DNA from 3 places in the Streptomyces sp. NPDC014656 genome. Region 2 is predicted to be linked to each of the others. Evidence: riboswitches for the same ligand, from Rfam matches in the RefSeq annotation. Region 2 holds a riboswitch; each other region holds the start of a gene.

Region 1 (7,669 bases), on a different contig from region 2:
GCGGCGGCACCGCGTCCAGTTGCGCGTCGGTGAGCGCCGCCCGCGCCTCCCGGGCCCGGGCGAGCAGGGCCACGGCGTCGTGCGGGCGGGCCTCGGGGTCGCGGGCGGTCGCGGCGGCGACCAGCTCGTCCAGCTCCGGCGGCAGCCCGGGGACGGCGGCGGACGGGGCCGGCACGTCGGTGTTCAGGTGCTGGTAGAGCACCTGGGCCGGGGTGTCGCCGGAGTGCGGCTTGGCGCCCGTCAGCATCTCGTACAGGACGACGCCGCAGGCGTACACGTCGGCGCGGGTGTCGGCGGTGCCGTGCTCGATCTGCTCGGGGGCGAGGTACGAGACGGTGCCGAGGACCGCCCCTGTGGTGGCGGTCGCCGAGTTGACGGACCGGACGAGCCCGAAGTCGGCGACCTTGACCCGGCCGTCGTCCCCTATCAGCACGTTCTCCGGCTTCATGTCCCGGTGCACGAACCCGGCCCGGTGCGCGGCGCCGAGCGCGGCGAGCACCGGCTCCAGGACGTCCAGGGCGGCGCGGGGCTGGAGGGCGCCGCGCTCGCGGAGCACGTCCCGGAGGGTGCACCCGGAGACGTACTCCATCGCCAGGTAGACGTAGGCGCCCTCGGCGCCCTGGTCGAAGACGGCGACCACGTTCGGGTGCGCGAGGCGGGCGACGGACTTCGCCTCGCGGATGAACCGCTCGACGAAGACGGCGTCGGCCGCCAGGGCGGGGTGCATCACCTTGAGCGCGAGGACGCGGTCGAGACGGGTGTCCACGGCCCGGTAGACCGTGGCCATCCCGCCGACGGCGATGCGCGCGTCGACGCGGTAGCGGCCGTCGAGCAGCCGCCCGACGAGGGGGTCCTGAAGGGTCGTGTCCACGGCGTCGAGTCTACGAGCCGGTACGGACGCGGCCCGCCCCCCGGGGCCGACCGCAGCACGCTTGTGACGTACCCCGCGCCCCGGCGCCCGGGCGGGGTCAGAAGGCGGGGCGCTCCGGGTCGAGGCGGGCGCGGCCCTCCGTGGGGGAGGACGCCTCCGCGAAGTGGCGGCGGGGGATGCGGCCCGCGCGGCGGGCCAGCCGGCCCGCCTCGACCGCGTGCCGCATCGCCGAGGCCATCAGGACCGGCTCCTGCGCGCGGGTCACCGCCGAGGCGAGCATCACCGCCGCGCACCCCAGCTCCATCGCGAGCGCCGCGTCCGAGGCGGTGCCCGCGCCGGCGTCGAGGATCACCGGGACGCCGGCCCGCTCCACGATCAGCTCGAAGTTGTGCGGGTTGCGGATGCCGAGGCCGGAGCCGATGGGGGAGCCGAGCGGCATGATCGCCGCGCAGCCGACGTCCTCCAGCTTCCGGGCCAGGACCGGGTCGTCGTTGGTGTAGGGGAGGACGGTGAAGCCGTCGTCCACCAGGGTCTCGGCGGCGTCGAGGAGCTCCACCCCGTCCGGGAGGAGGGTCCGCTCGTCGGCCACCACCTCCAGCTTGACCCAGTCGGTGCCCAGCGCCTCCCGGGCGAGCCGGGCGGTGAGGACGGCCTCGCCCGCCGTGTAGCAGCCCGCCGTGTTCGGCAGGACGCGGATGCCGAGCCGGTCCAGGACGGAGAGGACCGAGCCCTGCACGGTCGGGTCGAGGCGGCGCATGGCGACGGTGGTCAGCTCGGTGCCGCTCGCCGCCAGGGAGCGTTCGAGGACGTCCAGGCTGGGGGCGCCGCCGGTGCCCATGATGAGCCGGGAGGAGAACTCCGTACCGCCGAGGACGAAGGTGTCGTCGGACATCGCGCTCAGCCCCCCTGCACCGCGGTCAGCACCTCGACCCGGTCGCCGTCGGCGAGCAGCGTCGCCGCCCACTCGCCGCGCGGCACCACCGTCTCGTTGACGGCGGCGGCGACCCCGGCGGGGGCCGCGGTGAGCCCGGCGACCAGGGAGGCCAGGGAGGCGGGGGCGGCGAGCGCGCGCGGCTCGCCGTTCACGGAGACGGTCACGGACGCGTTCATGCGGGCTGCTCCTGACGTACGGGCAGAGCGGTGGGGAAACGGCGGGGGGAGAAGGGGCGGGCCTCGTCGGGGAGGACGCCGGTGGTCAGCGCCTCCGCCATGACGTCGCCGGTGACGGGGGTGAGGAGGATCCCGTTGCGGTAGTGGCCGGTGGCCAGGAGGAGGCCGGGCAGGGCGCTCGGGCCGAGCAGCGGCGCGTTGTCGGGGGAGCCGGGGCGCAACCCGGCCAGGGTCTCGGTGAGCGGCAGCTCGGTGAGGCCGGGGACCAGCTCGTGGGCGTCGCGCAGCAGCTCGTACACCCCGCCCGCGGTCACCGTGGTGTCCCAGCCCAGCTCCTCGCTGGTGGCGCCGACGACCAGCTCGCCGTTCTCGCGCGGCACCAGGTAGACGTGGCTGCCCCGGACCACGGCCCGGACGGTGCGGGAGAGGAAGGGGGCGTACGGGGCGGGGATCCGCAGCCGCAGGACCTGGCCCTTCACCGGGCGGACCGGCGGCAGGACCGCCGGGGGCACGCCCGCCAGCCGGCCGCTGAGGCTGCCCGCCGCGAGGACGGTCCGGTCCGCGGCCAGCTCGGTGCCGTCGCCGAGGACGACGCCGCGCGCCCGGTCGCCGGTCACCACGAGCCGCTCCGCGACGGCCCGGCGCAGGACCACCCCGGCCCGCTCACAGGCGACGAGCAGCGCGGCGGCCAGCCGGCGGGGGTCCACCTGGTGGTCGCCGTCCACCCGGAGCCCGCCGCGCACCCCGGGCGCCAGCATGGGTTCGAGGCGGCGGCACTCGCGGCCGGACAGCCAGGTGGAGGCGAGCCCGCAGCGGGTCTGGAGGGCGTGCAGCTCGCGCAGGTGGGCGCGGTCGTCGGCGTCGAGCGCCACCGCGAGGGTGCCGCAGGCGCGGTAGCCGACGTCGAGGCCGGTGGCCTCCTCCAGCTCGGCGACGAAGGCGGGGTAGCGCGCGGCGGAGGCGAGGTTGAGCCCGAGCAGGGTCTCCTCGCCGTAGTGCAGTTCGGTGACCGCGGCGAGCATGCCGGCCGCGACGCGCGCGGCGCCGCCGCCCGGCTCGGGGTCGACGACCGCGACGGTCAGCCCGCGCAGGGCCGCCCGCCAGGCCGTGACCAGGCCGATGACGCCGCCGCCGACCACGAGGACGTCGGTGGTGTTCGTGTCGGTGCTGTCGGAAGAACGCATGGGCGTCGCCGCCCCTCCCTTCGCCGGCATGACCCGGATCAGGTTCGTACGGTCGGAGGCCGGCCAGCCTCCCTCTCAGCCCGGTGCGTCCGGGCTCCCGCGAGTGGTGTGTGCCCGCCACCCTAGCCCCCGCCGGCGGGGCGCCGCAGGGGACCTCCCTTCCTGACGGGCCGTCAGATGCGTAAGGTGGGCGGGTGAGCGAGCAGAAGCAGACCCAGCGGCACGTCGTGATCGTCGGCGCGGGCATGGCGGGCGTACAGACCGCCGTCGCCCTGCGCGAACAGGGCTTCGAGGGTCCCGTCACCCTCATCGGCGCCGAACCCCACCAGCCCTACGACCGGCCCCCGCTGTCCAAGGCCGTCCTCCTCGGCAAGGCCGAGCACTCCGCCTTCGACGTCGACTTCGAGTCCCTCGGCGTCGACCTCCGCCTCGGCCTCGACGTCACCGGACTGCGCCCCGCCGAGCGCGAGCTCGTCACCGAGGAGGGCCGCTTCCCGTACGACGCCCTCGTCATCGCCACCGGCGCCCACCCGCTCACCCTCCCCGGCACCGAGGGCGTCCCCGGCGTCCACCTGCTGCGCACCCTCGACGACGCCGTCCGCCTCGGGCCCGTCCTCGCCGGCGGCGGCTCCGTCGTCGTGGTCGGCGCCGGCTGGATCGGCGCCGAGTTCGCCACCGCCGCCCGCGAGGCCGGCTGCGCCGTCACCGTCGTCGAGGCCGCCGCCCTCCCGCTGGCCGGCGCCCTGCCCGACGAGGTCACCACCGCCATGGCCGGCTGGTACGCCGAGAGCGGCGCCGAACTCCTCACCCACGCGCGCGTGGAGACCGTCAGGCCCGGCGCCGTCGTCCTCGCCGACGGCCGCGAACTGCCCGCCGACGCCGTCGTCGTCGGCATCGGCGCCCGGCCCGCCACCGGCTGGCTCGCCGGCTCCGGCATCGCCCTCGACCCGAGCGGCGCCGTCACCGCCGACGACCGGCTGCGCACCTCCCTGCCCGACGTGTACGCGGTCGGCGACTGCGCCTCCTTCCCCTCCGCCCGCTACGGGGAGCGGCTCCTCGTCCACCACTGGGACAACGCCCTCCAGGGCCCCCGCACGGTCGCCGCCGACCTCACCGGCGCCGACGGCCCCGCCCCGGAGCCGTACGACCCCGTCCCGTACTTCTGGTCCGAGCAGTTCGGCCGCTTCGTCCAGTACGCCGGCCACCACGCGGGCGCCGACGCGCTGGTGCGGCGCGGCGATTCGTCCGGCGCCTCCTGGTCGGTGCTCTGGCTGCGCGCCGGAGTGCCCGTCGCGCTGCTCGCCGTCGGCCGCCCCCGCGACCTCGCCCAGGGGCGCAGGCTCATCGAGGCCGGCACCCCCGTCGACCCCGAGCGCGTCGCAGACCCGGGCGTCCCGCTGAAGTCGGCGGTCCGGTAGCGCGCCTGGAGCCGGCGGTCCGGTAGCACCCCCGTACGGAGGCGGGCGGGGCGGGCCCGACTACCGGCCGCCGGTCCCGGATGGCAGGCTTGTCCCGTGACCGAGATTGACGCAAACATCGATGCTCTCGTCCCCGCCTGGCTCTACCTCCCCGACATCGCGGAGATGCTCGACGTCGAGGTGACGCGGGTGCGGCAGCTGGTGAAGGAGGGCCAGCTGATCGCCGTGCGCCGCGGGGAGAACAACGCCCTCCAGGTGCCCGCCGCCTTCATCCAGGACGACAAGGTCGTCAAGGGCCTCGCCGGCACCCTGACGCTCCTGCGGGACGACGGCTTCTCCGACGAGGAGATGCTGGAGTGGCTCTTCACCGCGGACCCGACCCTGCCCGGCACCCCCGCGCAGGCCCTCGGCGAGAATCGCGGCACGGAGGTGAAGCGCCGGGCCCAGGCGCTCGCCCTCTGAACCACCGGACCACCACCGCCGGTGCCGCGGCCCCGCGCCGCGGCACCGGCGCCACCCGACGGGGGAACCACCATGCCCACGCCTCGTGAGCGGCTCGCCGACGCCCGGCTCTACCTGTGCACCGACGCCCGGAAGCGCCAGGGCGACCTGCCCGACTTCCTCGACGCCGTGCTCTCCTCCGGCGTGGACGTCGTGCAGCTCCGCGACAAGGGCATGGAGGCCGGCGAGGAGCTGGAGCACCTCGCCGTCCTCGCCGACGCCTGCCGCCGCCACGGCAAGCTCCTCGCCGTGAACGACCGGGCTGACGTCGCCCACGCCATCGGCTCCGACGTCCTCCACCTCGGCCAGGGCGACCTGCCCGTCCCCGCGGCCCGCGCGATCCTCGGCGACGAGGTGCTGATCGGCCGCTCCTGCCACGCCGAGTCCGAGGTGGCCGCGGCCGCCGCCGAGCCCGGCGTCGACTACTTCTGCACCGGCCCCTGCTGGCCCACCCCCACCAAGCCCGGCCGGTACGCCCCCGGCCTCGACCTGGTGCGGTACGCGGCGGGCCTCGCCCAGGACCGCCCCTGGTTCGCCATCGGCGGCATCGACGGGACCAACCTGGACGAGGTGCTGGACGCCGGGGCCCGCCGGATCGTCGTGGTCCGCGCGCTCACCGAGGCCGACGACCCGGCCGCGGCCGCCGCCTCCCTCGCCGCGCGCGTCCGGGAGCGGGCCGGAGCCTGACGGCCCCGCCGGACGGCCGCGCGGCGCACGGCTCCGGCGCGCGGCCCCACGGCACACGGCCCCGTCGGCCCCGCCCGGCCGGGCCCGGAGGGGCCGGTTCCGTCTCGCACCGGTGTCCGAAAAGGTGTCCAGTACTCGGACGCGGTTTCCGCGCCTCCCTGGACCCCGTCTAACCTGCCCGTATGGCCCTTGGAACCGCTTCCGTCCGTACGGACCGAGCCCGCACGGTCCGCGAGATCCTCGCCTCCGGGACGTCGTACTCCTTCGAGTTCTACGCACCCCGGACGGCCAAGGGCGAGCAGGTCCTCTGGAACGCCATGCGCCGCGTCGAGGCCGTCGGCCCCAGCTTCGTCTCCGTGACCTACGGCGCCGGCGGCTCCACCCGCGGCGGCACCGTCAAGGCCACCCAGAAGATCGCCTCGGACACCACCCTCACCCCGGTCGCCCACCTCACCGCCGTCGACCACTCGGTCGCCGAGCTGCGCAACGTCCTCGGGCAGTACGCCGACGCCGGCATCCGCAACATGCTCGCGCTGCGCGGCGACCCGCCCGGCGACCCGCTGGGCGACTGGGTCGAGCACCCCGAGGGCGTCCGCTACGCCGCCGACCTGGTCCGTCTCATCAAGGAGTCCGGCGACTTCTGCGTGGGCGTCGCCGCCTTCCCCGAGATGCACCCCCGGTCCGCCGACCGGGACACCGACATCCGGCACTTCGTCGACAAGTGCCGGGCGGGCGCCGACTACGCGGTGACCCAGATGTTCTTCGACCCGGAGAACTACCTGCGGCTCCGCGACAGCGTCGAGAAGGCCGGCTGCGAGACCCCGATCATCCCCGAGGTCATGCCCGTCGTGAACGTGAAGACGCTCGACCGGCTGCCCCAGCTCAGCAACGCGGCCTTCCCCGCCGACGTGAAAGAACGCATCCTCGCGGTCAAGGACGATCCCGCCGCTGTACGCTCCATCGGTATCGAGTTCGCGACGGAGTTCTGCGCGCGGCTGCTGGCCGAGGGCGTCCCCGGACTGCACTTCATCACGCTCAACAGCTCCACCGCGACGCTCGAGATCTACGAGAATCTCGGACTGCACCAGCAGTCCTGACCGGTCACACCCGCCCCGACCCGCGGCGGTGGCCGTAGAGAGGGGCTGCGGGGCATGGGGTGGACGGTCCTCTACATCGCGTTCGGCTTGGTGGCGCTCTGGCTGCTGGGCGAAGTGCTCCTCCAGTACAAGGCACGGCTGCGCTGGCGGATCCTCGCCTTCTGCGGCTTCCTCGGCGTGGTCGCCGGCGTGCTGCTGCCCTCGGTGGCGGTCATCATCGCCGGCGCCGTCGCCTTCGCCGTCGGCCAGACCTTCGTGACCCTCTCCTTCCGCCGCGGCTTCTCCACCGGCTGGGCGATCGGCGGCCGCCCCGGCGCCAGCCGCCGCCGCAAGGCGGGCACGGAACCGGGGGCCGGCCCCACCCTGGAGGTCTCCGGCCTCGCCTACGAGGACGCCGACGCGGCACGCGCCCCCGGCCCCGACGCCGAGGAACTGCGCGCGGGGGCAGGCCCGGACTCCGTCTACGAGCCGCAGCCCCTGCCCGAGGACACCGGCCAGTACGGCGTCTACGGCGGGCAGCACGACCAGGCCCAGCAGGCCCCCGCGTACGGCGGCTACGACCCGGGCGCCCAGGACACCGGCGCGTACGACACCACCGGCTACGGCACCGGCGGCTACGCCCCCGCCGGCCAGGACGCCCCCGCGTACGACACCTACGCCGCCGGCTACGAGCAGCAGCCCGGCTACGACTACGGCACCGCGGGCGCCCCGCAGCAGTACGCCGCCTACTCCGACCCGTACATCGGCCCCGGCACCGACGGCCAGCAGTACACGTCGTACTACGGCGACCCCTACGCCCCC
Region 2 (7,669 bases):
CTGCAGCGCCTCAAGGAGCTCGAGCAGATCGACTTCGAGGACGTCGCGGCGTCGGGTCTCACCAAGAAGGAGCTCCTGGTCCTCTCGCGCGAGAAGGCCAAGCTGGAGAAGACCCTCGGTGGTATCCGCGAGATGCAGAAGGTGCCGAGCGCCGTCTGGATCGTCGACACCAAGAAGGAGCACATCGCCGTCGGCGAGGCTCGCAAGCTCAACATCCCGGTCGTCGCGATCCTCGACACCAACTGTGACCCCGACGAGGTCGACTACAAGATCCCGGGCAACGACGACGCGATCCGCTCCGTCACCCTGCTCACCCGCGTGATCGCCGACGCCGTCGCCGAGGGCCTCATCGCCCGTTCCGGCGCCGCGACCGGCGACTCGAAGCCGGGCGAGAAGGCCGCCGGCGAGCCCCTCGCCGAGTGGGAGCGCGACCTGCTCGAGGGCGAGAAGAAGGACGAGGCCGCCGAGGTCCAGTCCTCCGCCGAGACCGAGAAGGCCGTCGAGGCCGAGGCCCAGGTCGAGACCCCGGCCGCCGAGGTCGAGGCCGAGGCCGAGACCGAGGCTCCGGCCGAGCAGGCCTGACCCTTCCGCACTCCGGAACACCACGGAGGTGACGGCGGGGGCCCAGGAAGCCCCCGCCGTCCCGCCGTAGATCTTCGTAGATCTTTCTGACTTCGAGAGAGAAACAGACTCATGGCGAACTACACCGCCGCTGACGTCAAGAAGCTCCGTGAGCTCACCGGCGCCGGCATGATGGACTGCAAGAAGGCCCTCGAAGAGGCCGACGGCAACGTCGACAAGGCCGTCGAGGCCCTGCGCATCAAGGGCCAGAAGGGTGTCGCCAAGCGCGAGGGCCGCTCCGCCGAGAACGGCGCCGTGGTCTCCCTCATCGCCGACGACAACACCTCCGGCGTCCTCGTCGAGCTGAAGTGCGAGACGGACTTCGTCGCCAAGGGTGACAAGTTCCTCGCCGTCGCCAACGCCCTCGCCGCGCACGTCGCCGCCACCAAGCCGGCCGACATCGAGGCCCTGCTCGCCTCCGAGATCGAGGCCGGCAAGACCGTGCAGGCCTTCGTGGACGAGGCCAACGCCAACCTCGGCGAGAAGATCGTCCTGGACCGCTTCGCGGCCTACGCCGACGGCTACGTCTCCGCGTACATGCACCGCACCATGCCGGACCTCCCGCCGCAGATCGGTGTCCTCGTCGAGCTCGACAAGGAGAACGCCGAGGTCGCCAAGGGCGTCGCCCAGCACATCGCCGCCTTCGCGCCGAAGTACCTCACCCGTGAGGAGATCCCGGCCGAGGTCGTCGAGTCCGAGCGCCGCATCGCCGAGGAGACCACCCGCGCCGAGGGCAAGCCCGAGGCCGCGATCGCCAAGATCGTCGAGGGTCGCGTCAACGGCTTCTTCAAGGACGCCACGCTGCTCGGCCAGCCGTACGCCCTGGACAACAAGAAGTCCGTCCAGCAGGTCCTCAACGAGGCCGGTGTCACCCTGAAGCGCTTCACCCGCATCAAGGTCGGCATCTGACGTCCGTTCGCCACACGCGACGGACACCGGACCCGGGTAGGGTCTGAGACAGTCGGCCCGCTCCGCGCGGGACGACCGCAGATGTGACGAGGAGGCCATTGCCGTACGGGAAACCCACGAGGACCCAAGGCAATGGCCTTCTTCGTATGTGTACGAGGAGATCTCCATGAATCAGGGCGCCGAACAGGGCCACGACGACAACAGCGGCAAGAAGCTCGGCCGCTACATGCTGAAGCTGTCCGGGGAAGCCTTCTCCGGCGGTACCGGTCTCGGTGTCGACCCGGACGTCGTGCACGCCATCGCGCGTGAGATCGCGGCCGTGGTCCGCGACGGCGCCCAGATCGCCATCGTGATCGGCGGCGGCAACTTCTTCCGAGGCGCCGAGCTCCAGCAGCGCGGCATGGACCGGGCCCGCTCCGACTACATGGGCATGCTCGGCACCGTGATGAACTGCCTCGCCCTCCAGGACTTCCTGGAGAAGGAGGGCATCGACTCGCGCGTCCAGACCGCCATCACCATGGGCCAGGTCGCCGAGCCGTACATCCCGCTGCGGGCCGTGCGCCACCTGGAGAAGGGCCGCGTGGTCATCTTCGGCGCCGGCATGGGCATGCCGTACTTCTCCACGGACACCACCGCCGCCCAGCGCGCGCTGGAGATCGACGCCGAAGCCCTCCTCATGGGCAAGAACGGCGTGGACGGCGTCTACGACTCCGACCCGCGGACCAACCCCGGCGCGGTCAAGTTCGACGCCCTGGAGTACAGCGAGGTCATCACCCGTGACCTCAAGGTCGCCGATGCCACCGCCATCACCCTGTGCCGCGACAACAAGCTGCCGATCCTCGTCTTCGAACTGCTCGCCGAGGGCAATATCGCGCGCGCCGTCACGGGTGAGAAGATCGGCACGCTCGTGAGCGACCAGGGCACCCGGGCCTGAGGCCCGCTCTCAACCGACACAACGCGACGACACGCAGGAGCATGTGGTGATCGAAGAGACCCTCCTCGAGGCCGAGGAGAAGATGGAGAAGGCGGTCGTGGTCGCCAAGGAGGACTTCGCCGCGATCCGCACCGGCCGTGCGCACCCGGCGATGTTCAACAAGATCGTGGCCGACTACTACGGCGCCCTCACCCCCATCAACCAGCTGGCGTCGTTCTCGGTGCCGGAGCCGCGCATGGCCGTGGTGACCCCGTTCGACAAGAGCGCCCTGCGCAACATCGAGCAGGCCATCCGCGACTCGGACCTCGGCGTCAACCCGAGCAACGACGGCAACATCATCCGCGTGACCTTCCCGGAGCTGACCGAGGAGCGCCGCCGGGACTACATCAAGGTCGCCAAGGGCAAGGCCGAGGACTCCAAGATCTCGATCCGCTCGGTGCGGCGCAAGGCCAAGGAGACCATCGACAAGTTCGTCAAGGACGGCGAGGTCGGTGAGGACGAGGGCCGCCGCGCGGAGAAGGAGCTCGACGACACCACCGCGAAGTACGTCGCGCAGGTGGACGAGCTGCTGAAGCACAAGGAAGCCGAGCTCCTCGAGGTCTGATGAACGACTCATCCTGGGGGGCGCCGGCGGCCGGTTCAGGTCTCGGCGGACCCGACCAGGGGCCTGCCCCGGCGGGTCCCGCCCACGATCGGCACCGGGCGGCGCAGACTCGCCCCATGCCCATCGTGCCCGACGTACCCGCCGGCGGATTCCAGGACGGACACGGACGGGGGGCCGCTCACCCGAGCGGTCCCCTGTTCCGTGACGAGCACCCGCACGAGCACCCGCAGGAGCCCATGCCCAGCCCCGTCCCGCCTCCTCCGCCGTCCACGGCCCCCGCGCCGCGGCAGAAGAAGAGCGCGGGCCGGGACCTGGGCGCGGCCATAGGGGTCGGCGTCGGTCTCGGGGCCGTGATCATCGCGTCGCTGTTCATCTGGAAGCCGGCGTTCGTCGGCGTGGTGGCGGTGGCCGTGGTCGTCGGCCTGTGGGAGCTGACCTCCCGGCTCCAGGAGCGCAAGGCGATCAAGGCGCCGCTGGTGCCGCTCGCGGTCGGCGGCGCGGCGATGGTCGTCGCCGGGTACGTGCGGGGCCCCGAGGGCGCCTGGGTCGCGATGGCCCTGACGGCGCTCGCGGTGCTCGTCTGGCGGATGACGGAACCCCCCGAGGGGTACCTGAAGGACGTCACGGCGGGCGTCTTCGCCGCGTTCTACGTGCCGTTCCTGGCGACCTTCGTGGCGATGCTGCTCACCGCCGACGACGGGCCGTGGCGGGTGCTGACCTTCCTGCTGCTCACGGTGGTCAGCGACACCGGGGCGTACGCGGTGGGCTGGCGCTTCGGCAAGCACAAGCTGGCGCCGCGGATCAGCCCCGGCAAGACCCGCGAGGGACTGTTCGGCGCGGTGGCCTTCGCGATGGCGGCCGGCGCGCTCTGCATGCAGTTCCTGATCGACGACGGCACCTGGTGGCAGGGCCTGGTCCTCGGCCTGGCGGTGGCGGCGAGCGCGACGCTCGGCGACCTCGGCGAGTCGATGATCAAGCGCGACCTGGGCATCAAGGACATGGGCACGCTCCTCCCCGGACACGGCGGCATCATGGACCGGCTGGACTCGCTCCTGCCGACGGCGCCGGTGGTGTGGCTGTTGCTGGCGCTGTTCGTGGGTACGGGCTGAGCGGGCGGCGGGTCGTGTGGGGTGCCGGGGCGGGTTGCCTGGTCACGGCGCCACGCGGCGGAGCCGCACGTCGACGCCGTATGGACCGGCTGGACTCGCTCCTGCCGACGGCGCCGGTGGTGTGGCTGTTGCTGGCGCTGTTCGTCGGAACGGGTTGACGCGCAGGCGGGTACTCTGGAAGGGCTCGGGCCGTGAGGTCCGGGCCCTTTCGTCGTCCTCGCCGCCGCGGGGACGGATCCAGTGAGGTCGCTCCGGCACCGCAGTGCCGTGCTCCCCGCCGTCGCGGGACGTCCGACCTCGTGCCTGTTTGAGGAGAGACGCCGCCGTGGCTCGTCCGGCCCCCGGAGAACTCACTTTCGTCGCCCCGCGCGGAGTCAAGAAGCCGCCGCGGCACCTTGCCGACCTCACGCCCGCCGAGCGGAAGGAGGCCGTCGCCGCGATCGGCGAGAAGCCCTTCCGCGCCAAGCAGCTGTCGACGCACTACTTCGCGCGGTACGCGCACGACCCCGCCGAGTGGACGGACATCCCGGCCGCCTCGCGGGAGAAGCTGGCCGGGGAGCTGCTGCCCGACCTGATGTCGGTGGTGCGGCACATCTCGTGCGACGACGACACCACCCGCAAGACCCTGTGGCGGCTGCACGACGGCACGCTCGTCGAGTCCGTGCTGATGCGCTACCCGGACCGGGTGACGATGTGCATCTCCTCGCAGGCCGGCTGCGGCATGAACTGCCCGTTCTGCGCGACCGGGCAGGCCGGTCTCGACCGGAACCTGTCGACCGCCGAGATCGTGCACCAGATCGTCGACGGCATGCGCGCGCTGCGCGACGGCGAGGTCCCCGGCGGGCCCGCGCGGCTCTCGAACATCGTCTTCATGGGGATGGGCGAGCCGCTCGCCAACTACAAGCGGGTCGTCGGCGCCATCCGCCGGCTGACCGACCCCGAGCCCGACGGCCTCGGCCTGTCGCAGCGCGGGATCACCGTCTCCACGGTCGGGCTCGTGCCGGCCATGCTGCGCTTCGCCGACGAGGGCTTCAAGTGCCGGCTCGCCGTCTCGCTGCACGCGCCCGACGACGAGCTGCGGGACACCCTGGTGCCGGTGAACACCCGCTGGAAGGTGCGGGAGGTGCTGGACGCCGCCTGGGAGTACGCGGAGAAGTCCGGCCGCCGGATCTCCATCGAGTACGCCCTCATCCGGGACATCAACGACCAGGCGTGGCGCGGCGACCTGCTCGGCAAGCTGCTCAAGGGCAAGCGCGTGCACGTCAACCTGATCCCGCTGAACCCGACGCCGGGCTCGAAGTGGACCGCCTCCCGGCCGGAGGACGAGAAGGCGTTCGTCGACGCGATCGCCCGGCACGGCGTGCCGGTGACCGTCCGCGACACCCGCGGCCAGGAGATCGACGGTGCCTGTGGACAGCTGGCGGCCTCCGAACGCTGACCTTGTACCCTGTGCTCGAACACACCTGCATATTCCGACAGGGGAGCGCCACAGCGCTGAGAGTGCGGTAACCGTAGACCGCAGACCCTCTGAACCTCGCCCAGGTCATTCTGGGTAGGAAGTTCGGTCGTAACTCGAGCTGTTGCGCCCTGCCCACCTCCGGGTGGGCGGGGCCGCGTCTCCTTCTGGTCCCACCCAGGAGGACAACACATGAACACCAGGAAGGCCGCCGCCGTCGCGCTGGCCGCGGCGCTCGGCGTCACGAGCCTCGCCGCCTGCTCCACCGAGGACGCCCGCGAGGCCGCGGGCAAGTCGGGCGCGCCCGCGCCGAAGACCGTGACCCTCGTGAGCCACGACTCCTTCAACGCCTCGAAGGAGGTGCTGGCGGAGTTCACGAAGCAGACCGGTTTCACCGTGAAGGTGCTGAAGGCCGGTGACGCGGGCGAGGCCGTCAACAAGGAGATCCTGACCAAGGGCTCCCCGCAGGGCGACGTCTTCTTCGGCGTCGACAACACGCTGCTCTCCCGCGCCGTCGAGAACGGCATCTTCGTGACCTACGAGGCGAAGGGCGCGGACCGGATCCCGGACGCCTTCAAGCTCGACAAGCGGGTCACGCCGATCGACACCGGCGACATCTGCGTCAACTACGACAAGAAGTACTTCGCCGACAGGAAGCTGGCGCCGCCGCAGACCTTCGACGACCTGGCGAAGCCGGAGTACAAGGACCTCCTCGTGGTGGAGAACCCCGAGCGGTCCTCCCCGGGCCTCGGCTTCCTCCTCGGCACCGTCGCGAAGTACGGCGACACGGGCTGGCAGGACTACTGGTCGAAGCTCAAGGCGAACGGCGTGAAGACCGTCGACAGCTGGGAGCTGGCCTACAACCAGGAGTTCTCCGGCTCGGCCGGCGGCAAGGAGGCCAAGGGCGACCGCCCGCTGGTCGTCTCCTACGCCTCCAGCCCGCCGGTCGAGGTGCTGTACGCCGAGCCGCAGCCGAAGGAGGCGCCCACCGGGGTGTCCACCGGCACCTGCTTCCGGCAGATCGAGTTCGCGGGCCTGCTGGCCGGGGCGAAGAACCCCGAGGGCGGCAAGGCGCTGATCGACTTCCTGGTCTCGAAGAAGTTCCAGGACGACATGCCGCTCCAGATGTTCGTGAACCCGGTGGCGAAGGACGCGGCCCTGCCGGAGCTGTTCACGAAGCACGGCGTGGTCGTCGAGAAGCCGGAGACGATGGAGCCGGAGAAGATCGCCGAGAAGCGCGAGGCGTGGATCCAGCAGTGGTCGTCGCTCCTCAAGTGAGGCGTGACCCGAAGGGGAGCGCGGCGCGGCTGGGGCTGATGGCCCTGCCCGTCGCGTTCTTCGCGTTCTTCTTCGCCTGGCCCGTGGTCTCGATCGTCGAGCGCGGGCTGCGGCCCGACGGCGCCTGGGACCTCGGCGCGATCGGGACGACCCTGGGGCGCTCCGACATCCTCGACGTGCTCGGCTTCACCGTGTGGCAGGCGGCCGCCTCCACCGGTCTCACGCTGCTGGTGGCGCTGCCGGGGGCGTACGTCTTCGCCCGCTTCGACTTCCCCGGCAAGGGCGTGCTGCGGGCGGTCGTGACCGTGCCGTTCGTGCTGCCCACGGTGCTCGTCGGCACCGCCTTCCTGGCCCTGGTGGGCCGGGGCGGCTTCACCGACGAGCTGTGGGGGCTGCGGCTCGACACCTCCGTGTGGGCGATCCTCCTCGCGCACGTCTTCTTCAACTACGCGGTCGTCGTCCGGACCGTCGGCGGGCTGTGGGCCCAGCTCGACCCGCGCCAGGAGGAGGCGGCGCGGGTGCTCGGCGCGTCCCGGTGGCGGGCCTGGCGGGCGGTGACGCTGCCCGCGCTGGTGCCGGCGGTGTCGGCGGCGGCGCTGATGGTCTTCCTCTTCACGTTCACCTCGTTCGGCGTCGTGCAGATCCTCGGCGGGGACGCGTACACGACGCTGGAGGCGGAGATCTACCGGCAGACGGCCCGGCTGCTCGACCTGCGGACGGCCGCCGTGCTGACGCTGACGCAGTTCGTGGCGGTCGGC
Region 3 (7,669 bases), on a different contig from region 2:
TCGAGGACTTCCTCGCCCACTGGCGGGACGAGATCGGTGTGCCGGTCTACTTCGCGCTCTACCGCGACGGCGAGATCGAACTGGTCTCGGTGGCGGACACTCCCAACTCCCCCGCGGTGGAGGAGTGGGCCGACTTCCGGGAGACCGGTCACGCCCATGCGATCGGGCAGTGTCTGCTCAGCCAACTGGATCTGAAGTCTCGTCAAGACCACCTTGACCGGCACCCGGTGGAAGCCATCACTCCGTACACGGTGCGTAACCGGCGGATGCTTTTGGAGCGTTTGGGTGGTTTGGGGCGAATGGAGCCCCTGGTGGAGCGTCAGGAATATGCGCTCGGCACGGTTTGTGCGGCCATCCCCATCACAGCGGGTTCCACAGCGGCCACTCTGGCCATTTCCCTCCCTCTTCACCAGGAAGAACGGTTGCTCCCAGCAGTCGAGCGACTACGTACGGAGATCGGAAGCCTCTTCAGTTCGCTCGCCTTCTCTATCAGTATCTGAAAAATCACTCCTTGTGATCCGCTAGCGCGTACAGCACGATTGCGTCAAGAGGGCCACGGGGGATCATTCCTGGCCGTTTCGGTCACAGCTTTCAGCAGCTGTGTTTACACAACTGCTCCATCTACTGCGGGGTACATGATGCGAGAGTCGGTTCAGGCCGAGGTCCTGATGAGCTTCCTCGTCTCCGAGGAGCTCTCCTTCAAGATCCCAGTCGAACTGCGATACGAGACCCGGGATCCCTACGCGGTGCGGATGACCTTCCACCTCCCCGGAGACGCGCCTGTGACCTGGGCGTTCGGCCGAGAGCTGCTGCTCGACGGGATCAACCGCCCGAGCGGTGACGGCGACGTCCACATCGCCCCGATCGACCCCGAGGGCCTGTCGGACGTCTCCATCCGGCTCCAGGTGGGCGGCGACCGCGCCCTCTTCCGCGCCAGCGCCCCGCCGCTCGTCGCCTTCCTCGACCGCACGGACAAGCTCGTCCCACTCGGTCAGGAACAGACACTGGGCGACTTCGAGGACAGCCTGGAGGCCGCGCTCGGCCGGATCCTCGCCGAGGAGAGCGCCGGCCCCGCCTGACCGGCGCCCGCTCCGTACGGCTGACACCGGCGCCCGCTCCGTACGCCCGACCCGAGGCGCCCCGCTCCGTACGGCTGCCGACCGGCGCCCGCTCCGTACGGCTGCCGATCCGCCCCGCCCGCGTACGGCCGCCGACCTGGCCCGCTTCCCGTACGGCCGCCGCGCGTCCGTCACTTCGCGCGGCGCCGCCGTCCGCCGCGGCCCGCCGTCCGGACGCCGGCCTCCTCGGACGGGCGGTCGGCCGACACCACCAGCGCCGCGAGCGCCGTCGTGACCGGCACCGAGGCGACCAGACCGATCGAGCCCACCAGGGTCCGGACGATCTCCTCCGCCACCAGCTCGCTGTTGGCCACCGTCCCCATGCTGCTCTGCGCGATGGTGAAGAGCAGGAGCAGGGGGAGCGCGGCACCGGCATAGGCCAGGACCAGCGTGTTGACCACCGAGGCGATGTGGTCGCGGCCGATCCGGATCCCGGCCCGGTAGAGCGCGCGCGGCCCCATGCCCGGGTCGGCCTGGTGGAGCTCCCAGACCGCCGAGGTCTGGGTCACGGTGACGTCGTCGAGGACACCGAGCGAACCGATGATCACACCGGCCAACAGTAGGCCGGACATGTCGATCTCCGGGTAGAGGCCGTGGATCAGTCCGGTGTAGTCGTCGGTGTTGCCGCTGAGCGAGGCCCAGCCGATGAAGAAGGAACCGAGCAGGCCGATCAGCAGCAGCGAGATCAGTGTGCCGAGGACGGCGACCGAGGTGCGCGCGGAGAGGCCGTGGCACATGTAGAGCGCGAGCAACATGATCGCGCTCGACCCGACCACGGCCACGACCAGCGGGTTCGAACCCTCCAGGATCGCGGGCAGGATGAAGAGCGTGAGCACCAGGAAGCTCACCGCCAGCGCGATCAGCGCCATCACGCCCCGCAGCCGTCCCACGAGCACGACCGCGAGCGCGAAGATGCCGGCGAGGACCGCCATCGGCACCTTGCGGTTCACGTCCGTCACCGAGTACTGCAGGTCCTTCGGGGCGTCGGGGGCGTAGGCGACCACCACGCCCTGGCCCTGGTCCAGTTGACGAGGGGCGTCCGGCTGCACGATCTCGGTGAAGCGACGGCCCGCGTCGGGCCCGCTGGTGACCTCGATCGTCGCCTTCTCGCACTGCCCCTGCTGCCCGTTGACCGCTTCGCGGCCCTGGGGGGTGGAGGTGTCGCCGGTGGGCGGCACCTGCGCGGCGTTCACGTCCTTGCAGTCCACCCGCTCGACCGCCACGACCTTGCCCTGTTCGGTCTGCCGGTCGAAGCCCACGCCGGTCCGCTCGTGCGCCGGCGTGCCGCCGGGCCAGAGCACCACGAGACCGACGACCACGGCGGTGGCGAAGGGGATGAGGACGGCCGCGATGACCCTTCGCAGATGGCGGGACACGGGTGCGGCGGGCCCGTGGCTGTGGCTGTGCCCATGTCCGGAACCGGTGCCATGGCCGGAACCGGAACCGTGGCCGTGGCCGGAACCCTGGCCGGGACCGTGACCGGAGCCGGCGCCGGAGCCGTGGCCCGGACCGTGCTGACCGGCGCCTGGGCCGGCGCCGTGCCCGTGCTCATGGCCGTGCGGATCGGGGTTCTGCTGCGAGGAAGTCACCGCCCGATCATCGCAAGAACGGCCGGGGCCCACTGTTCAGCACGCCAGGGAGGGCGCTAGCCTCGTGACACCTTTGCACACGCGGGAGCTCGGAGCACCGGGCTGAGAGGGCGCTGATCACCGTACGCGCGTACTGACTGACGTACGTACGGGAGGAGGCTGCGCCGACCGCCGAACCTGTTACCGGGTAATGCCGGCGTAGGGAGATTCGGTCTCATGACCATTCAGGACGCACGCACGCCTGCCTCCGACCAGAAGGACCCGAACGGCGCGCGCACGCCGGGCTGGCACAAGGGGTACGTCGAGGGCTCCCGCCCCGACCTCCGGGTGCCGGTCCGACAGGTGCACCTCACCAACGGCAAGGACGTGACGCTGTACGACACGTCCGGTCCGTACACCGACCCCGCCGTCGACACCGACGTCCGCCGGGGCCTGGCCCCGCTCCGCGAGAACTGGATCATCGCGCGCGGCGACACCGAGGAGTACGCGGGCCGTCCGGTCCGCCCCGAGGACGACGGCATCAAGCACACCTCGCCGCGCGGCGGCGGGCTGAAGAACCTCGACGCGGTCTTCCCGGGCCGCCCGCGGCTGCCCCGCCGCGGCCGCACGGGGCAGGCCGTGACCCAGCTCGCGTACGCCCGCCGCGGGGAGATCACCCCGGAGATGGAGTACGTGGCGATCCGGGAGAACGTTTCTCCCGAGGTCGTCCGCGAGGAGATCGCGGCGGGCCGCGCGGTGCTGCCGGCCAACGTCAACCACCCCGAGATCGAGCCGATGATCATCGGCAAGCGGTTCCTGGTGAAGGTCAACGCCAACATCGGCAACTCCGCCGTCACCTCCTCGATCGAGGAGGAGGTGGAGAAGATGACCTGGGCGACCCGCTGGGGCGCCGACACGGTCATGGACCTGTCCACCGGCCGCAACATCCACACCACCCGCGAGTGGGTGCTGCGCAACTCCCCCGTGCCGATCGGCACCGTGCCGCTCTACCAGGCCCTGGAGAAGGTCGACGGCAAGGCCGAGGAGCTGACCTGGGAGATCTACAAGGACACGGTCATCGAGCAGGCCGAGCAGGGCGTGGACTACATGACCGTGCACGCCGGCGTGCTCCTGCCGTACGTGCCGCTCACCGCGCGCCGCAAGACCGGCATCGTCTCCCGCGGCGGCTCGATCATGGCGGCCTGGTGCCTCGCGCACCACAAGGAGAACTTCCTCTACACGAACTTCGAGGAGCTCTGCGAGATCCTCGCGGCGTACGACGTCACCTACTCGCTCGGCGACGGTCTGCGGCCCGGATCGATCGCCGACGCCAACGACGACGCCCAGTTCGCGGAGCTGCGCACCCTCGGCGAGCTCAACACCATCGCCAAGCGGCACAACGTGCAGACGATGATCGAGGGTCCGGGCCACGTCCCGATGCACAAGATCAAGGAGAACATCGACCTCCAGCAGGAGATCTGCGAGGAGGCGCCGTTCTACACCCTCGGCCCGCTGACCACGGACGTCGCGCCCGCCTACGACCACATCACCTCCGGCATCGGCGCGGCGATGATCGCCTGGTGGGGCACGGCGATGCTCTGCTACGTCACGCCCAAGGAGCACCTGGGCCTGCCGAACCGCGACGACGTGAAGACCGGTGTCATCACGTACAAGATCGCGGCGCACGCGGCGGACCTCGCCAAGGGGCACCCGGGCGCCCAGGAGTGGGACGACGCCCTCTCGGACGCGCGCTTCGAGTTCCGCTGGGAGGACCAGTTCAACCTGGCCCTCGACCCGGACACCGCCCGTGAGTTCCACGACGAGACGCTGCCGGCGGAGCCCGCGAAGACGGCCCACTTCTGCTCGATGTGCGGCCCGAAGTTCTGCTCGATGAAGATCTCCCAGGACATCCGCCGCGAACACGGCGGGGACCTGAAGAAGGAGGAGATCGTGGCCGGCATGGCCGAGAAGTCGGCGGAGTTCGCCGCCTCCGGCAACCGCGTCTACCTGCCGATGGCGGAGTAGCCGCCGCTCGTACGGGACGCGCCCCGGCCCGCGGTTCACGGGGGGATCGCGGGCCGGGGCGCGTTTCCTACGGCGGAGTGTGCCGGGGGTGCGTCCGGGGCGCGTCAGGGCGATGCCCGGGACGCGTCAGGGTGCCGGAGGCGGCGGGGCCGGGTCGGTGGCGGTGAGGGCGGCCTGGAGGAAGGGGATGACACCGCGCTCCAGGAGGGCTTCGCGCCAGTCGGCGCGGGCCCGGGAGAGCTCGTCGTCGGGGGCGCCGGACTCGGCCGGGCTGTTGCGGAGGGCCGTCAGGAGGAGGCCGGCGCCGGCGCAGAGCAGTCCGGCGGCGGCGAGGGCGCCGAAGACCAGGCCGGCGGTGAGCAGGGTGGTGCCCAGGGCGGCGGCCGGGGCGAGCAGATGGACCACGGCGCCGACCAGGAGGAAGATCGCGGCCGCCGTGCCGGCGAGCACCGGGACGAGGACGGTGAGGACCGCGACGGCGCCCGGCGACTCCTCCGGGCCGGGGGTCCGGGGGCGGTTGGAGGCGGCGCGGTGCTCTTCGCGCACCTTGGTGAAGTGCTCGTACTCGCTCGCCGCCGCCGCGGTGATCAGCGCCGTCGCGTTCAGCGCCATCGCGCGGAGCTGGGCGGCCGTCAGCCGCGTGCCGGCACCGTCGAGTTCCGGCCGTTCCGGCGCGGTGCGCAGTGCCTCGTCGAGGAGCCGCTCGTACTCGGCGCGGTCCTCGGTCAGCAGGTGCGGAGCCACGTTCATGTGCATCCCCCGATGCTCGGTGGGCCGGGACCGGCCGTGGAGAACGGCGGTCCGGGCGGAAGCGGAGGAGAGCCTGCCTAGCTGGGGAGAACGATGGTAGGGCCGTGACCGTGCGCGCTGACAGGGGGTTTCCGGAATTCGCCTTCCCCGGCTGCGCAGGGTGAGAGTCAGTCCGCCAGCGGGAGTTGGACCACCAGCAGCTTTCCGGCCATGGTGACTCCGCCGTCCATCGCGATGGCGAGCCCGTCGGCGTAGACGTGCGGGCCGTCGACGGCCGGGCGGGAGTCCTCCTCGCCGTCCTCCGTGCCCACCTGTCCGAGGAGGTACGGGATCGGGCTGTGGCCGTGGACGATCCGGGAACCGCCGTAGGTGCCGAGCAGCTCCTGGACGGCCTGCGGTCCGCCCTCGTCGCGGAAGGCGAATCGCTTGGTGAACTTCCGGAAGAGGTCCCAGACCTCGTCGGCGTCGTTGCGCCGGATGATCTCGTGGACCGTCTCGTTGACGTCCTCGATGGTCTGGCCGTAGTCGAGGTACGCGGTGGTGTCCGAGTGCAGCAGCAGGTGGCCGTCCTCGTGGACGACGGCGTCGAGCCGGGACATCCACTGGAGGTGGACGTCCTGGAGGCGGTCCATGTCGTGCTTCTGTCCGCCGTTGAGCAGCCAGGCGGCCTGGAAGGTGGCGGTGCCGGCCCCGGAGTTGACCGGGGTGTCGCCGAAGCGCTTGGCGCCGATGAGGAGCAGTTCGTGGTTGCCCATGAGGGCCTTGCAGTAGCCGCCGGCGGCGGCGGCCTCGGCGGAGAGCCGCATGACGAGGTCGATGACGCCGATGCCGTCGGGGCCGCGGTCGGTGAAGTCGCCGAGGAACCACAGGCGGGCGTTGCCCGCGGCCCAGCCGCCGTTCTCGTCGACGAGGCCCTGGGCGCGCAGTGCGGCGACGAGTTCGTCGAGGTAGCCGTGGACGTCGCCGACGACGTAGAGCGGGCCGGGGCCGTCGCCCGTGGGGGCGGGCGCGGGGGCGGCTGCCGGGGCGACGGGGACCTGGAGGGTGTCGCCGCGCTGGATGACCGGCAGGTCGCGCTCGGTCGGGGTGTAGCCGTCCGGGAAGTCGCCGGGGTAGCCGCCGCCGGGGTGGGGCGCGGTGGCGTGTCCGGTGGTGTGGCCGGTGGCCTGCACGGTGGTGTGCGTGGTGGCGTGGCCGGTGGTGTGCCCGGTGGCGAGGGGAGCGCCGGGGGCGGCCGTTTCGCGGTACGCGGCGGGCTCGGGGCGTACCCGCGGCTCGGCGTACGCGGCCGGCTCGGGGTGCGCGGCCGGCTCCGGGCGTGCGGCGGACTCCGGGTACGCGGCGGGCTCGGGGCGTACCGGCGGTTCCGGGAACGTGACCGGTTCGGGGTACGCGGCCGGGCGGGTGCCCAGGTGGAGCGTGGGATCGGCCGGCGCGGCGGGCGGCTCGGCCGGGTGGCCCTGCACGGGCACCCGGGCGTACGGGGGTACGCGGAAGTCACGCAATGTCGCCGTGCGCTCCACGGGATCCTGCCCGGCCCCCTGAGTCATCGACCCCTCCACCACCGTCGCGATGCCCTGCACATCGCGGACCGGCCTGGTCGGGGGGTCCGCGGTGTCGTGCGCCCATCATAGGAATGAGGGTCCGCCTGTGTGACGCACCAGGGGTGGTGAATCCGGGTTCGCTCCGGGTTCACCGGTTGTTTCGCCCGAATTGAGAAGGTCCAGTCCAGGGTTGGGTCCGGCGGAGTGGCCGGTTTCGCCGTCTCCGCCCACGGGCAGGGGTCGGACGGCGCTCGTTCTTCCGGTCGTGCACTGGTCGTGCACCGGTGGTGCGAGGGGGCGTGCGCGGGGTCGTACGAAGGGTTTCGGCGGGTCGTCGTCCCGGCCGCTCTTTCGGCGCGGCCGGGGTCCGGAGGGTGTCGTCAGTCGTTCGCGGGCGTGCGCGGCGGGCTGACCGTCGTCCGCGGCGACCGGCGCTGCGAAGAGGTGCGGATGATGAGTTCGGTCGGTATCACCTGCTCGACCGGCCCGTCTCCTTCGACTCCCTCGATGGCGTCGATGAGGAGCTGGACGACGGCCGTGCCGATGCGGCGCGGTTTGAGCGAGAGCGTCGTGATGGGCGGTTCGGTCGTGGCGTACACGGTGGACTCGCTGCAGCACACGATCAGCAGGTCGTCGGGGACGCGCAGGCCGTAGCGCCGGGCGG

The links. A riboswitch is a leader RNA that binds a small molecule or an ion and turns the genes downstream of it on or off. The one in region 2 is predicted to bind thiamine pyrophosphate.
Region 1: another riboswitch for thiamine pyrophosphate. It lies ahead of thiO (glycine oxidase ThiO); the one in region 2 lies ahead of ACF1ED_RS30090 (thiamine ABC transporter substrate binding subunit).
Region 3: another riboswitch for thiamine pyrophosphate. It lies ahead of thiC (phosphomethylpyrimidine synthase ThiC); the one in region 2 lies ahead of ACF1ED_RS30090 (thiamine ABC transporter substrate binding subunit).

The regions. Positions count from the first base shown of each region.
Region 1 covers NZ_JBIBZN010000004.1:312,389-320,057, reverse strand. The annotation lists gene pknB (Stk1 family PASTA domain-containing Ser/Thr kinase) at 1-871, opposite strand, end outside; gene ACF1ED_RS12145 (thiazole synthase) at 969-1,763, opposite strand; gene thiS (sulfur carrier protein ThiS) at 1,769-1,981, opposite strand; gene thiO (glycine oxidase ThiO) at 1,978-3,165, opposite strand; TPP riboswitch at 3,163-3,276, opposite strand; gene ACF1ED_RS12130 (NAD(P)/FAD-dependent oxidoreductase) at 3,360-4,583, shown strand; gene ACF1ED_RS12125 (Rv2175c family DNA-binding protein) at 4,680-5,045, shown strand; gene thiE (thiamine phosphate synthase) at 5,118-5,771, shown strand; gene metF (methylenetetrahydrofolate reductase [NAD(P)H]) at 5,954-6,868, shown strand; gene ACF1ED_RS12110 (hypothetical protein) at 6,923-7,669, shown strand, end outside.
Region 2 covers NZ_JBIBZN010000016.1:76,152-83,820, forward strand. The annotation lists gene rpsB (30S ribosomal protein S2) at 1-582, shown strand, start outside; gene tsf (translation elongation factor Ts) at 694-1,530, shown strand; gene pyrH (UMP kinase) at 1,697-2,464, shown strand; gene frr (ribosome recycling factor) at 2,511-3,068, shown strand; gene ACF1ED_RS30080 (phosphatidate cytidylyltransferase) at 3,068-4,177, shown strand; gene rlmN (23S rRNA (adenine(2503)-C(2))-methyltransferase RlmN) at 4,503-5,615, shown strand; TPP riboswitch at 5,645-5,754, shown strand; gene ACF1ED_RS30090 (thiamine ABC transporter substrate binding subunit) at 5,826-6,911, shown strand; gene ACF1ED_RS30095 (ABC transporter permease) at 6,950-7,669, shown strand, end outside.
Region 3 covers NZ_JBIBZN010000015.1:196,417-204,085, reverse strand. The annotation lists gene ACF1ED_RS29565 (IclR family transcriptional regulator) at 1-500, shown strand, start outside; gene ACF1ED_RS29560 (SsgA family sporulation/cell division regulator) at 639-1,079, shown strand; gene ACF1ED_RS29555 (YibE/F family protein) at 1,250-2,740, opposite strand; TPP riboswitch at 2,779-2,929, shown strand; gene thiC (phosphomethylpyrimidine synthase ThiC) at 2,924-4,711, shown strand; gene ACF1ED_RS29545 (hypothetical protein) at 4,838-5,467, opposite strand; gene ACF1ED_RS29540 (metallophosphoesterase) at 5,629-7,011, opposite strand; gene ACF1ED_RS29535 (LacI family DNA-binding transcriptional regulator) at 7,386-7,669, opposite strand, start outside.